4 regions of the Peribacillus sp. NPDC101480 genome follow, and region 4 is predicted to be linked to each of the others. Evidence: riboswitches for the same ligand, from Rfam matches in the RefSeq annotation. Region 4 holds a riboswitch; each other region holds the start of a gene.
The links. A riboswitch is a leader RNA that binds a small molecule or an ion and turns the genes downstream of it on or off. The one in region 4 is predicted to bind cobalamin.
Positions count from the first base shown of each region.

Region 1: linked by a shared signal. The riboswitch ahead of metE (5-methyltetrahydropteroyltriglutamate--homocysteine S-methyltransferase) and the one ahead of ACQKMF_RS08910 ((2Fe-2S) ferredoxin domain-containing protein) in region 4 are both predicted to bind cobalamin.
Region 2: linked by a shared signal. The riboswitch ahead of ACQKMF_RS22005 (ribonucleoside-diphosphate reductase subunit alpha) and the one ahead of ACQKMF_RS08910 ((2Fe-2S) ferredoxin domain-containing protein) in region 4 are both predicted to bind cobalamin.
Region 3: linked by a shared signal. The riboswitch ahead of ACQKMF_RS11870 (ABC transporter substrate-binding protein) and the one ahead of ACQKMF_RS08910 ((2Fe-2S) ferredoxin domain-containing protein) in region 4 are both predicted to bind cobalamin.

Region 1 covers NZ_JBNNSB010000008.1:4,829-7,953, forward strand. Annotated here, with positions in the region: gene bcp (thioredoxin-dependent thiol peroxidase) at 1-229, opposite strand, end outside; gene ACQKMF_RS22425 (potassium channel family protein) at 292-711, opposite strand; cobalamin riboswitch at 955-1,147, shown strand; gene metE (5-methyltetrahydropteroyltriglutamate--homocysteine S-methyltransferase) at 1,294-3,125, shown strand, end outside.
Region 2 covers NZ_JBNNSB010000007.1:237,635-240,759, forward strand. Annotated here, with positions in the region: gene ACQKMF_RS22005 (ribonucleoside-diphosphate reductase subunit alpha) at 1-1,212, opposite strand, end outside; cobalamin riboswitch at 1,351-1,531, opposite strand; gene ACQKMF_RS22010 (manganese-dependent inorganic pyrophosphatase) at 1,824-2,753, shown strand; gene ACQKMF_RS22015 (hypothetical protein) at 2,848-2,994, opposite strand; gene ACQKMF_RS22020 (SulP family inorganic anion transporter) at 3,080-3,125, opposite strand, start outside.
Region 3 covers NZ_JBNNSB010000003.1:129,334-132,458, forward strand. Annotated here, with positions in the region: gene ACQKMF_RS11865 (polysaccharide deacetylase family protein) at 1-790, shown strand, start outside; cobalamin riboswitch at 877-1,051, shown strand; gene ACQKMF_RS11870 (ABC transporter substrate-binding protein) at 1,210-2,181, shown strand; gene ACQKMF_RS11875 (FecCD family ABC transporter permease) at 2,144-3,125, shown strand, end outside.
Region 4 covers NZ_JBNNSB010000002.1:268,017-271,141, reverse strand. Annotated here, with positions in the region: gene ACQKMF_RS08920 (energy-coupling factor ABC transporter permease) at 1-259, opposite strand, end outside; gene ACQKMF_RS08915 (hypothetical protein) at 294-452, opposite strand; cobalamin riboswitch at 436-631, opposite strand; cobalamin riboswitch at 833-1,022, shown strand; gene ACQKMF_RS08910 ((2Fe-2S) ferredoxin domain-containing protein) at 1,175-1,543, shown strand; gene cobJ (precorrin-3B C(17)-methyltransferase) at 1,558-3,125, shown strand, end outside.

The DNA of each region.
Region 1 (3,125 bases), on a different contig from region 4:
GACGTGCAGCTGGGTCTGGGCTGATTCCAATGATGACCGCGTTCAATTCCTCAAATTGCTCATTATGGTCCCGGAAATCACAGGCCTCCGTCGTGCAACCTGGCGTCATGTCTTTTGGATAAAAATATAAAACAATATATTTTCCCTTAAAATCCGATAGGGACACCATTTCACCATTGTTTGCAGGGAGCTTGAAATCAGGTGCTTTTTCTCCAATTTTAACAGTCATATTAAACCCTCCATTTCTTTCATTATGGTAAGAGTACCCAATAATCGAAAGAAACACAACTTTCATTTATCCTTCCTATCTTTGTGCTCCAAATCGATCACCGTCCGGATCACGAACGCTGCCGGCAGTGTATAACCGATGAAAGCCTGAATCGTAGCTATCATCCTGCCCATGCCAATCGGGGCTATATCTCCATACCCTACAGAAAACATCGTCATCGCACTAAAATAAAAAGAAGTCTTCAACTGTTCATAGAAAGTGCCATCCAATCGATTGCCCATATCAAGAATCACCGAATGATTCTGAAGTTCGTATAATAAATAAATCAGTGCAAATCCAACTAATATCGTCGCATATAAATTGCCAAGCCACAGCATATCCTCCAGAGAAAACTTCTTTCCTCCCGACTCAACAAGAAATAACGTACGAATACTCATCACCATGCAAAAAATGATTCCTGCAATCAAGATGTAGAAAGTCATCCCCCACGCCCCATTTCAAAACGCCACTTCCTCTATACATACTCCCTGTCCAAACAATATATTCTTTTTTAGGAACAGACCTCATCCTTATCACCCACACACCTTATAACCGGATACTTTTACTGAATTTTTTTTCATGTTGACCCTTTTGGTCGGATATGTTAAGATTGTCTAAATTTTTATAATAGTTTTTATTTTATAAATTTTTAACCTACAAACAGTTATCAAGGCAGGTTTTGTCAAATTTCATATGTGGAAATAGGTTCCTAATTTTAAATTAGGATTAAAAGGGAAGTCCGGTGTAATTCCGGGACGGTCCCGCCACTGTAATGGGAGTGTTAGCGCCATCCAATATGCCACTGATCAACGGATCGGGAAGGCCCGCCGCTAATGTTAATCCCTAAGTCAGGAGACCTGCCTATTTCGACAACACTGTTTTAACCTACGGGAGATAGGGAGGTGTTAGGGACCTTATAATTGTAAGGGGCATTTTGCATGCCTCTTTATTTTAAGCATTTCTAACCATCTCTTTTGACGGTTAGGAATGCTTTTTTTATTGCTCAATTAAATGAATATAGGAGGATGGGAATATTGAAAAGCAGTAGTTTGGGTTACCCTCGAATCGGGGAAGATCGTGAATGGAAACGTACATTGGAAGCTTACTGGTCCGGTAAAATCGATGAAGCAGAATTTACGGCACAACTAAAAGCCATCCGTTTAGGCAACTTACAAAAACAGAAGAAACGAGGCATTGATATCATTCCTGTCAACGACTTCACTTTCTATGATCAAATGCTCGATATGTCCGTAATGTTCGGTCTTGTTCCTGAACGTTATTCAGCCTATGAAAGCGGAAGCGTTCCCCTTTCCGTTTATTATTCAATGGCTCGCGGAAACAATGATGAAGTCGCTTCCGAAATGACGAAATGGTTCAATACGAACTATCACTATATTGTCCCTGAATTAAAGGTGCCACAGCTGACGTTAACGGAAAATAAACCACTTGCAGCATATCGGGAAGCCAAGGAAAAGCTAGGAATTGAAACAAAGCCCGTGTTGATCGGTCCTTATACTTTCATCTCCCTTTCCAAAGGCTTCAAAAAACAAGATATCCCTGGCATCATCCTGAGCCTGCTTCCCCTATACACGCAAATCCTCCGGGAGTTGGAGCAAGAAGGCGTGAAGTGGGTTCAAATGGACGAACCTTCACTTGTTTCATCGATTTCCAAAGAAGATATGCAAACTGTTACTTACCTCTATGAAAAACTGAATGAAGCAGCACCAAACCTGAACATCATGCTACAAACATACTTTGATGCCGTGGAACATTACCAGGAAGTCATCGAATTACAAGTCCAAGGAATCGGTCTTGATTTTGTACATGACAAAGGGAGGAATCTAAGCAACCTGGAAGCATTCGGCTTTCCGAAGGACAAAGTGCTTGCTGCAGGTGTGATTGACGGAAAAAACATTTGGCTTTCTGATTTATCGAAAAAAATCCAATTGATCGAGACTCTTAAGACAATGGTAGCCGAAGACCGAATCTGGCTTCAGCCCTCTTGTTCCTTGCTTCATGTGCCAGTGACCGTTCGTAATGAAACCGCCCTATCAAACGAAGTGAAAGAGGCCCTTGCTTTCGCTGATGAGAAACTCGAGGAAATCACACTCTTGGTCAAAGGGAATAATCAAGGCTTTGAAGCAATCGCCGAAAAAGTCGATGCTAATAAATTCACGCTTCAAACGTTAGCAAATTCAAATGCCCGGAATCACGGAACTGTACAATCCAATGTCGAAAAGGTTAAAACCAGGACCGCCGGCCGTCAGCTTCCATTTAAAGAGCGTTACCAAAATCAACAGGCATTTTTCAAATTGCCTTTTCTTCCTTCGACTACGATCGGCAGCTTTCCGCAGACATTTGATGTTAAACAAGCACGCGGGAAATTCAAAAGAGGAGAATGGACCGCTTCGCAATATGAAACATTCGTTAACGAAGAAATCGGCAGGTGGATCGAAATCCAAGAAGAAATCGGTTTGGATGTCCTTGTTCATGGGGAATTCGAACGAACGGATATGGTTGAATACTTCGGCCATAAGTTAGGTGGATTCGTCTTTTTAGAAAAGGGGTGGGTACAATCCTATGGATCCCGCTGTGTGAAACCGCCAGTCATCTACGGCGACATCCATTTCATCGAACCGATGACAGTCAGGGAAAGTGTATACGCACAATCACTGACGAAGAAGACGGTAAAGGGAATGCTTACAGGTCCTGTTACGATTTTGAACTGGTCATTTGTCCGTGATGATATTTCCAGGGAGAATGTATGCTATCAGCTGGCACTCGCTTTGGAAAAAGAAGTCATTGCATTGGAATCCGCTGGAATCAAAATGATTCAGGTCGATGAGCCTGCACTTAG
Region 2 (3,125 bases), on a different contig from region 4:
GCCATTTTCTGCGGCCTCGACAGCAAGTGCATAATGTTTCCTGAAGCTTCCTTCGCCTTTCTTCTCGTCATAAAGATCTTCAAGTGAAAATCCAAGGGTTTGCTTGACGGTATGCGGATCGAAAAGATACCATTCTTTTCTGTCGCGTACAGCCTCCATGAATAAATCCGGTATGCAAACGCCTGTAAATATATCATGGGCTTTTAATCTGTCATCCCCGTTTTGTGTCTTCAAATCGAGGAAGCTCATGATATCTTTATGCCAGGCATCCAAGTAAATCGCGATGGCACCTTTACGTTGACCCAATTGATCGACACTTACAGCTGTCTGGTTGAATAGTCGAATCCAGGGCGTCGTGCCGGAACTATTTCCAGAGAAACCCCGGATATCAGAACCAAGCGAGCGAACCTTACCAACGTAAAGGCCGACACCGCCGCCGAATTTAGATACTTTTGCTGCATCGTAGTTTGATAGATAGATGCCATCAATGGAATCTTCAATCGCGTCGATAAAGCAAGAGCTTAACTGTCCATGTGTTTTCCCAGCATTGGAGAGTGTAGGAGTCGCAACAGTCATATAAAGGTTGGACATGGCCCAGTATGCTTCTTTTATAAGTTGCAGGCGATGCTCCGTTTTTTCCATTCGCATGATTTCCATCGCGATGATCATGAAACGTTCTTGCGGCAGTTCGTAGACCTTGTCCTTTTTTGGGCGGGCCAGATAGCGGTCGTTCAATAAGTAGATGCCTATGTATGAGAATAATTTATCTTTTTCCGGGTCGATCACCGAGCCCAATTCCTCAATTTCCGCTTTTGTATATGAAGATAGCAGTTCTGGCTTGTAAATTGGATAACGCTGACCTTCCGAAAGCTGGGAGAGCTCTGTGATCAGCTCATAGAATGGGCCATAACTCTTGCCTGCATAACCACGATTGGCTTGTGCATCCCTATACATTGTATTCAACAGTTCTGCTGCAGCAACGAATGTCCAATCCGGAGCATCGATATCCACACCCTCAAGAGCGAGCTGAATCAGTTTTTTTGATGCCTGTTCTTCGGTTGAGTCACTTTTGCGATCAAGCCATTTTGTAAAACGCTTTTTGAACTTTTCCATATCGAGACGGCCTTCGAATTCCTTCGATAACATCTCAAGCTGGATGGATTTCTTTTCTGTTTCATTTTCACTTATGGTATAGTTATATGTTTGAGTCATTAATAATCCTCCTTGTTAACTTCCGCTAAAATAAAAAAACCGCCCAAAGAATTGAGCGGATCAAACGATAGAATAAAAGAGCCATGAAAAAATAGCCGTTATACTATCGTTTCATCATCTCAATCCCCGAAGAATAAGAAACGTGAAAAATTCAAGGCAGGTCTCCTGACTCATGATCATCCTACTTTGAGTCCTTCCCGTATAGAGAGCTATACAGTGGGTTTCTCATTTCGTCACATTTACAGTTGCGGGGACAGTTCCGGGTTTACACCGGATTCCCTTTTCAGCCATCACTGGCACCTTGGATTATAAAAATTCTATATATAGTTATTGGTATAGATTATGTAATCAATATCTAGTATTTCTGCTTATATTATCGTAAGCCATATACGATGATAATTCAACTAATATATTTGAAAAAAACCAACCCTTATCTATTGACAAAGTGATGGCAGAGGGTGAAGGAATGAAAGATTTTATTGGGGAATGGATAATTCAAGCGCTGATTTTACGGGATTTTGTGTTAAAATAAAGTGTCTAGTAAAGGTGGCTCTCCCTTATTGCGGTGAGGGGATTCGCGGAAAAATATTTATGAAAAAGGGGATAAAATCTTGGAAAAAGTATTAGTTTTTGGACATAAAAACCCGGATACAGACACAATCTGTTCAGCAATCGCTTATGCAGATCTGAAAAAGCAGTTAGGTATCAACGCTGAACCAGTTCGTCTGGGTGAAGTGAATGGTGAAACTCAATATGCATTGGACCAATTCAAATTCGATGCTCCCCGTCTTGTGGAAAAAGTTGCAGGGGAAGCTGATGGCGTAATCTTGGTCGATCATAACGAACGCCAGCAAAGTGCTGAAGATATTGACCAAGTCCGTGTGTTGGAAGTTATTGACCACCACCGTATCGCTAACTTCGAAACGAGCGATCCTTTATATTACCGTGCGGAACCAGTTGGCTGTACGGCAACCATTTTAAATAAAATTTATAAAGAAAACGGCATTGAAGTTCCTAAAGCAATCGCAGGTCTTATGCTGTCTGCCATCATTTCCGATTCTTTATTGTTCAAATCACCTACATGCACGGAGCAAGACGTTGCAGCAGCTATGGAATTGGCTGCCATTGCGGGAGTCGACGCTGAAACATATGGCTTGGAAATGTTGAAGGCGGGAGCTGACTTGAGCGACAAAACGATCGCCCAGCTCATCACACTTGATGCAAAGGAATTTTCCATGGGATTGGCTAAAGTGGAGATTGCACAAGTAAATGCTGTGGATCCAAACGAAGTCCTTGCTAAGCAAGCTGAATTGGAAGCGGCGATTGAAGCGGTAATCGCTGTCAAGGAATTGGACTTATTCCTATTCGTCGTAACGGATATCTTGACTAATGATTCTGTTGCCTTGGCTCTTGGTAAAGCGGCTTATGCAGTGGAAAAAGCATACGACGTTTCATTAAACAACAACATCGCCGTCTTAGAAGGCGTTGTATCGCGTAAAAAACAAATCGTGCCGGTCTTAACGGATGTATTCAGCAAGTAATAAAGGAAAAGGGATGCTCATTATTTGGGCATCCTTTTACTGTACATGCAAAAAAAGACTCAACCATCCATTAAGGATGTTTGAGTCTTTTTTCTTAATTCAAGGCTTCCTTTTCTTTTTCATAGGCGATGACAATCAATTCTTTATTGGCTTCCTCGCCTAGTTTGCTTTCAAAGCTTTTCAGTTCATTCAATAAATCCGGTGACAGATTTGCTGCTGTATAATCCTGCTCGGGTGTCATGCTTTTCGCTCCTTTCAAAAGGAAATGATTCATATTATCTATTTTGTCGGTTTGAAAAGTTTCTATTCAGCAGAATGTTACTTCTTCAAGATATTTTACTTTCTGAGGTGGCGAGTTTTTCAAGCAATGAC
Region 3 (3,125 bases), on a different contig from region 4:
TATAGGCACAAAGACAGCTGCACCGATTGCGGAAGATGACATCGAAGTGGTCGAAGCGGCGGATAATGGGGCAGGGCAGGAATTGGAGGGCCAGATCGATACGGGAGACTGGATAACGGCCGAGCCCGCCGTCCAGCTTCCAATCTTGATGTATCACAGCATTTCTGAAGGTAATCGCCTTCGGGTTCCAAGTGAGGAATTCCGGTCACAGATGGCTTGGCTTCGGGAGAATGGCTACTATACATTATCTCCTGAAGAGGCATTCCTCGTTTTAACCGAGAATCGGATACCAAGTGAGAAGTGTGTCTGGCTTACTTTTGATGATGGCTATACAGATAACTTCACGGAGGCTTTCCCGATATTAAAAGAAAATGATATGAAAGCAACTGTCTTCATGATCGGGAAGTCCATTGATAAAGGTCATCACCTGACTGAAAATCAAATGATGGAGATGAGCAGGAATGGGATTTCGATTGAAAGCCATACTATCAACCATTTGGAGCTGAACCGCATGACGGCAGAGCAGCAAGAAGCTGAAATGGTCCAGTCTAAGAAGCTATTCGACCGTATTCTCGACCAGGACACGACAGTGCTTTCCTATCCGGTTGGCCGGTATAACGAAGAGACTCTCAGGCTGTCAGATGAAGCCGGATACAAGATGGCAGTCACTACCGAACCTGGGGGAGCTTCAAGGGAACAAGGGATGCATGCCCTGCATCGAGTTCGGATTTCACCCGGTTTATCAGTCGATGGGTTTGCGACATTGATTGAAAATGCTTCAAATCATTGAGTGTGGAAGGGTCATTTCGAACCTGTTCAGAAAAATCATATAATAATAGATTCTTACATGGTGTATAATGAAGGCAATGAAAATTATATACATATGAACGATTTGGTGTCGTAATGACTTAAAAGGGAAGCTGGTGAAATGCCAGCGCGGTCCCGCCACTGTATATGGGAGCTGACGGCTGTGTACCACTGTATGAAATATGGGAAGGTGCCGTTGACGATGACCATGAGCCAGGAGACCTGCCAAAATTCGTACACCTGTAACCTACGCGGATGGGAAGGTGTGTGGCAGACCCTAAGAAGTCCGTAATGATATTGTTGCCATACAAGTACCTTCCGTTTAACGGGAGGTGCTTTTTGTTTTGGGTGCATCTTCCGGGATTATTGGGTGAAAGAAATTAAATAAAAAGATTGTGGGGAATGAAAATGAAGAAAATTTTTGGTCTGATATTGTTGATGTTGCTTACTGCAGGCATGATGGTCGGCTGCAGTGGAGCTACTGATGAAGGAAAAGAACAGCAGCAAACGAAACATGCTCAACACGAAGCTTTCCCGATTACGATTAAAGATGCAACTGGGGAAAAAGTAACGATAGAAGAAAAACCGAAGAAAATCGTTTCGTTAATACCAAGTAATACGGAAGTGGTCTTTGCACTTGGTTTGGGTAAAAAGGTCATTGGTGTTTCCGATAATGATAATTACCCGGAAGAAACGAAAGAAATTGAAAAAGTTGGCGGAATGGAAATGAACACGGAGCTGATTGTCTCCATGAAGCCTGACCTTGTTCTTGCCCATGCATCAAGTGCCCATAATTCGAATGAGGGTTTACAGCAGCTTAAGGATGCTGGAATAGATGTCCTCGTAGTCAATGATGCACAAAGCTTTGACCAAGTCTATGAGTCTATTGAAATGATTGGACAGGCAACGGGTGAACATGACAAGGCAAACGAAATCGTTGCGGATATGAAAACGAAGCTTAAGGATATCGAGGAAAAAGCCAAATCCGTAAAGGAAGAGGATAGGAAGACCGTTTTAGTGGAAGTTTCGCCTTCACCGGAAATATACACACCGGGAAAAAATACTTTCATGAATGAGATGCTTACTATTATTTCAGCGGATAATGCTGCTGCTGACTTGGACGGTTGGGCAAAGATTGATGAAGAGTCGATGATTGCTGCAAATCCTGATGTCATCATTACAACTTATGGTTATTATACGAAAGATTCAGCAAATGAAGTGAAGGGCCGAAAAGGATGGCAAGACGTAAATGCTGTTAAGAATGGCCAAGTCTTTGATGTCCATTCTGACTTGGTGACCCGTTCCGGTCCACGCTTGATAGAGGGAGTAGAGGAACTTGCCAAATCAGTCTATCCGAACCAATTTAACAACTAAATGGACGTTTGCCTATTTGATTGCGTTTTTAATTTTGTTATTCGCAATGACGGTAGGCATTTCCTTTGGTTCGGTGTCAGTACCGATTCCCGTACTTTTACAAATAATCGGCAAGGAGATCTTTCATTTGCCGATTTCCGCTGATCCGGATGTGATGCTGACGAATATCGTGATGAACATCCGCTTGCCGCGTGTGTTGCTTGCGGGGTTGGTCGGGGCATCGCTGGCGATTGCGGGTGCGGCATTTCAGGGACTGCTCCGGAACCCGCTCGCTGATCCTTACACATTAGGTATTTCATCAGGAGCATCGGTCGGCGCCGTATTGACAATATTCTTGAATATATCACTGCCGTTCATCGGTTTATACACTCTTCCGGCATTGAGCATTTTATGCTCAGTGCTCACGATGCTCTGCGTATTGACTTTTGCAAAAAAAATGGATCGATCGATGAAAGTGGAAACGATCATTTTAACGGGAATCATTTTCAGCTCGTTTTTAAGTGCCTTCATTTCATTGATGATTGCGCTGACGGGTGATGAATTAAGACAAATCATCGGCTGGCTGATGGGAAGCGTTTCAATGCGCGGATGGAATTATATTGCAATCATTTTGCCGTTTTTTATCATTGGTTCGTTGATCTTGATCATGAATACAAGCGAATTGAATGCGATGACTTTCGGGGAAGACCGGGCAAAACACTTAGGTGTGAATGTTAAGCGGCGGAAAATGTGGATCTTGATAGCCGGTTCGACATTGACAGGGGCAGCGGTAGCCGTTTCAGGGGCGATTGGCTTTGTAGGATTGGTCATTCCTCATTTTGTCCGAAAGATATGGGGACCTGATCATAAACATTTGCTTCCGCTGTCATTGCTGATAGGAAGCGGATTTTTAATTTTGGCAGACTTTGTAGCACGGACGGTCATTGCCCCATCGGAACTGCCGA
Region 4 (3,125 bases):
CGGAAGGAATCTTTAGGGCCGATAAAATAAATACAAATGCGCCCGATAGGCCAAGTATCATTTTTGTTTCTGGATTTTCCCTAACTTTGGACCTAATGGACCGGTAACCCAAGATTAAAAATGGAAACGTCACGGCCCACCAGAATATAGCCCATTCAATGGGTAAAAAGCCCTCCATGATATGCATGGCCATTGCCCGGTTCGGGATAAAAAGCAATAAGATGACAAAATAAATAATTTTCCAATTGGTTCTTTTCATTCTTTCTCCTTTCAATACTTTTAAATTTTTCTGATCAATCTTGAGAAGAAAAGCGGCGCCCAACATAAAAAGCACTTCTCTCAAAGGAAAGAAGTGCGTAATGAACAGGAATTTTGCAGCATGAAGCAATCATGGGCCATTCTGCCTGATCCGCACGCCCATCCTCGTAGGCTGAAACAGTTTCACGTTTCATGGCAGGTCTCCTGGCTTTGGTTCATCATCCCATTACATCCTTCCCATCTCATTTGACAGTGGATTAAAGTTAAAGTAATAGGACTTCCCTTTACAGTGGCGGGACCGCTCCGGATTTTCACCGGCTTCCCTTTTAAGTTGAATTCCGAGAAATTCAACACCATAAAACTTATGTAATTATTTTGAAAATTCTCGTATAGTGTACCATAAAGAAATAATTTCAGCTACACTATCTTTTTTTTCGGGACGGATTTTGTTGCAAGGAAAGGATTTTAACGGGTTTTACACTATTAAACTTTTCTAAACAGTCGGAATAAACTATTGAATTTTGATAAAGTTGTTATATGATAGATTAAGTTAGTTAGAAATGTATAATAAAACCAAATATTTCATTTTAAAAGTGCCCTTGTGTGAATAAGCAAGGGATAATAGGGAAATCGGTGAAAATCCGATGCAGCCCCCGCTACTGTAAACGCTGATGAAATTGTCGATAGCCACTGGCATGATGCCGGGAAGGGACAAAGTAAAATGAAGCGTAAGCCAGGAAACCTGCTTTTAAAATTGCATGATACTTTTCGGAGGGAAAGGTAGAAGGACTATGACGATTTTGGAAGGATTTGGCATGTTTGCCTTTGGCTTCTCATTCATATAGTTTTTTTAAAACCTTGACTCTAATGTTAAGGTTTTTTATTTTGCCTTTTCCCTGAACTCAGGAGGAAGAAGATGACTACTTGGAACTTGATGGGTACAAATACGCATCTGTTGATTTGTAATGGGAGCAGCTGCATGAAAAAGGGCGGGGAAGAAGTAACCCAAGCGATTCGCGATGAAATTACTTCAAAGGGACTTGATTTGAAAATCCATACAACCAGGACACGCTGTAACGGTAGATGTAAGGATGCCTGCGTTGTGATTGCCTATCCCCAAGGAAACTGGTATCGAGTGGAAACGCCTGAATTCGGTCGGAAGATCGTCAGTAATATCGATGATGGTGAATTTGTTCCACAGATGATCTATCAATTCAATGATGGGGAAATGACCCCTAATCCAGATTTTCCTGCTCATACGGGTATTTCAAAGAACAAAGCGTAAAAGGAGATGTCTTAATGAGTACAAACGGTAAATTATTCGTCGTGGGCTTTGGGCCCGGGAATTTTGAACACATTACCAAACGTGCCGTCGAAGCCCTTCAAGAAAGTGACTACATCATTGGTTATAAAACTTATGTTGAACTCATTCAGGGACTGCTTACAGATCAAACGATCATTAGTACGGGGATGACTGAAGAAGTATCACGTGCACAGGAAGCAGTGAAACAAGCGGAGCTGGGAAAGAAAGTGGCGGTGATTTCCAGTGGGGATGCCGGAGTTTACGGGATGGCAGGGTTGGTTTATGAAGTATTGATTGAGAAAGGCTGGAAAGAAGAAACTGGAGTGGGCATTGAAGTCATTCCTGGCATTTCTGCAATCAACTCATGTGCGTCATTACTCGGGGCACCAGTCATGCACGATTCGTGTACGATCAGCCTCAGTGATCATTTAACTCCTTGGGAACTGATCGCTAAAAGGGTTGAAGCAGCTGCAATGGCAGACTTTGTCATTGCACTTTATAATCCGCGCAGCGGCAGGCGGACCCGGCAAATTGTTGAAACACAGAAAATTCTCCTTCGCTACCGCTCGCCGGATACACCTGTCGGGTTGGTGAAAAGTGCTTATCGCGATAGGCAGGATATTGTCATAACCAATTTGCAGGATATGTTGAATCACGATATTGGAATGTTGACCACCGTCATTATCGGTAATTCATCCACCTTTTTATATGATGACAAAATCATCACACCAAGAGGCTATCAGAGAAAATATACTTTGAATTCGGAAAAGCAAACATTGAAGCCGCATCAGCGACTGCAAAAAGAAGCGGAACCGTGGGCATTAGATCAAGAGGCCTTAACCGAGTCCGCTGGAGGAGTTGGATTACTTACAAAAGCACCAGAAAAGAAGCCAGCTTCCTTTGAAATGGCAATGGAGGCCCTGTCAAGAGTCAAGGGTCAAACCGTTAAGCAATCCATTCAGCCGATTGTTCAGCAAAAAATGGAGTCGGTATTCGAACTTGCCGTTAGTCCAGGTGTGGCGAATAAACAATTCACTCCCAAACAAATGATGACACTTGCGGAAGTTGTTGGGGAAAAGGGAACGATGGAATACACGCCAAATCATAAAATCGTCTTAAAGATTCCGACAACGGATCCGGAAGTCATAACGGGGAAATTGCAATCAGCAAACTTTCTTTTGTCGCCGATTGGAGATGTACTGACACTAAAAGCCTGTGATTTCTGTGATGGTGAAAAAGCGGAATCCATTCCTTATGCGGACGAAATACACCGGGTGCTTGGCGGAATGAAAATGCCCAAGGAACTGAACATCGGTTTTAATGGGTGTGGGATGGCTTGTTATAGTGCTGTGATGGATGATATCGGGATTGTCTTCCGAAAAGGGAAGTTCGACTTATTTCTTGGAGCTAAACCGGTTGGAAGAACAGCCCATCCGGGTCAGCCGGTGGCGGAAGGCATTGAACCGGAACAGCTTGTTGAACTGATTACGGACATTGTCGGGGAGTATAAGCAAAATGCCCATCCAAATGAGCGGCTTTTTAAATACTTCAAACGTTCGAAAAA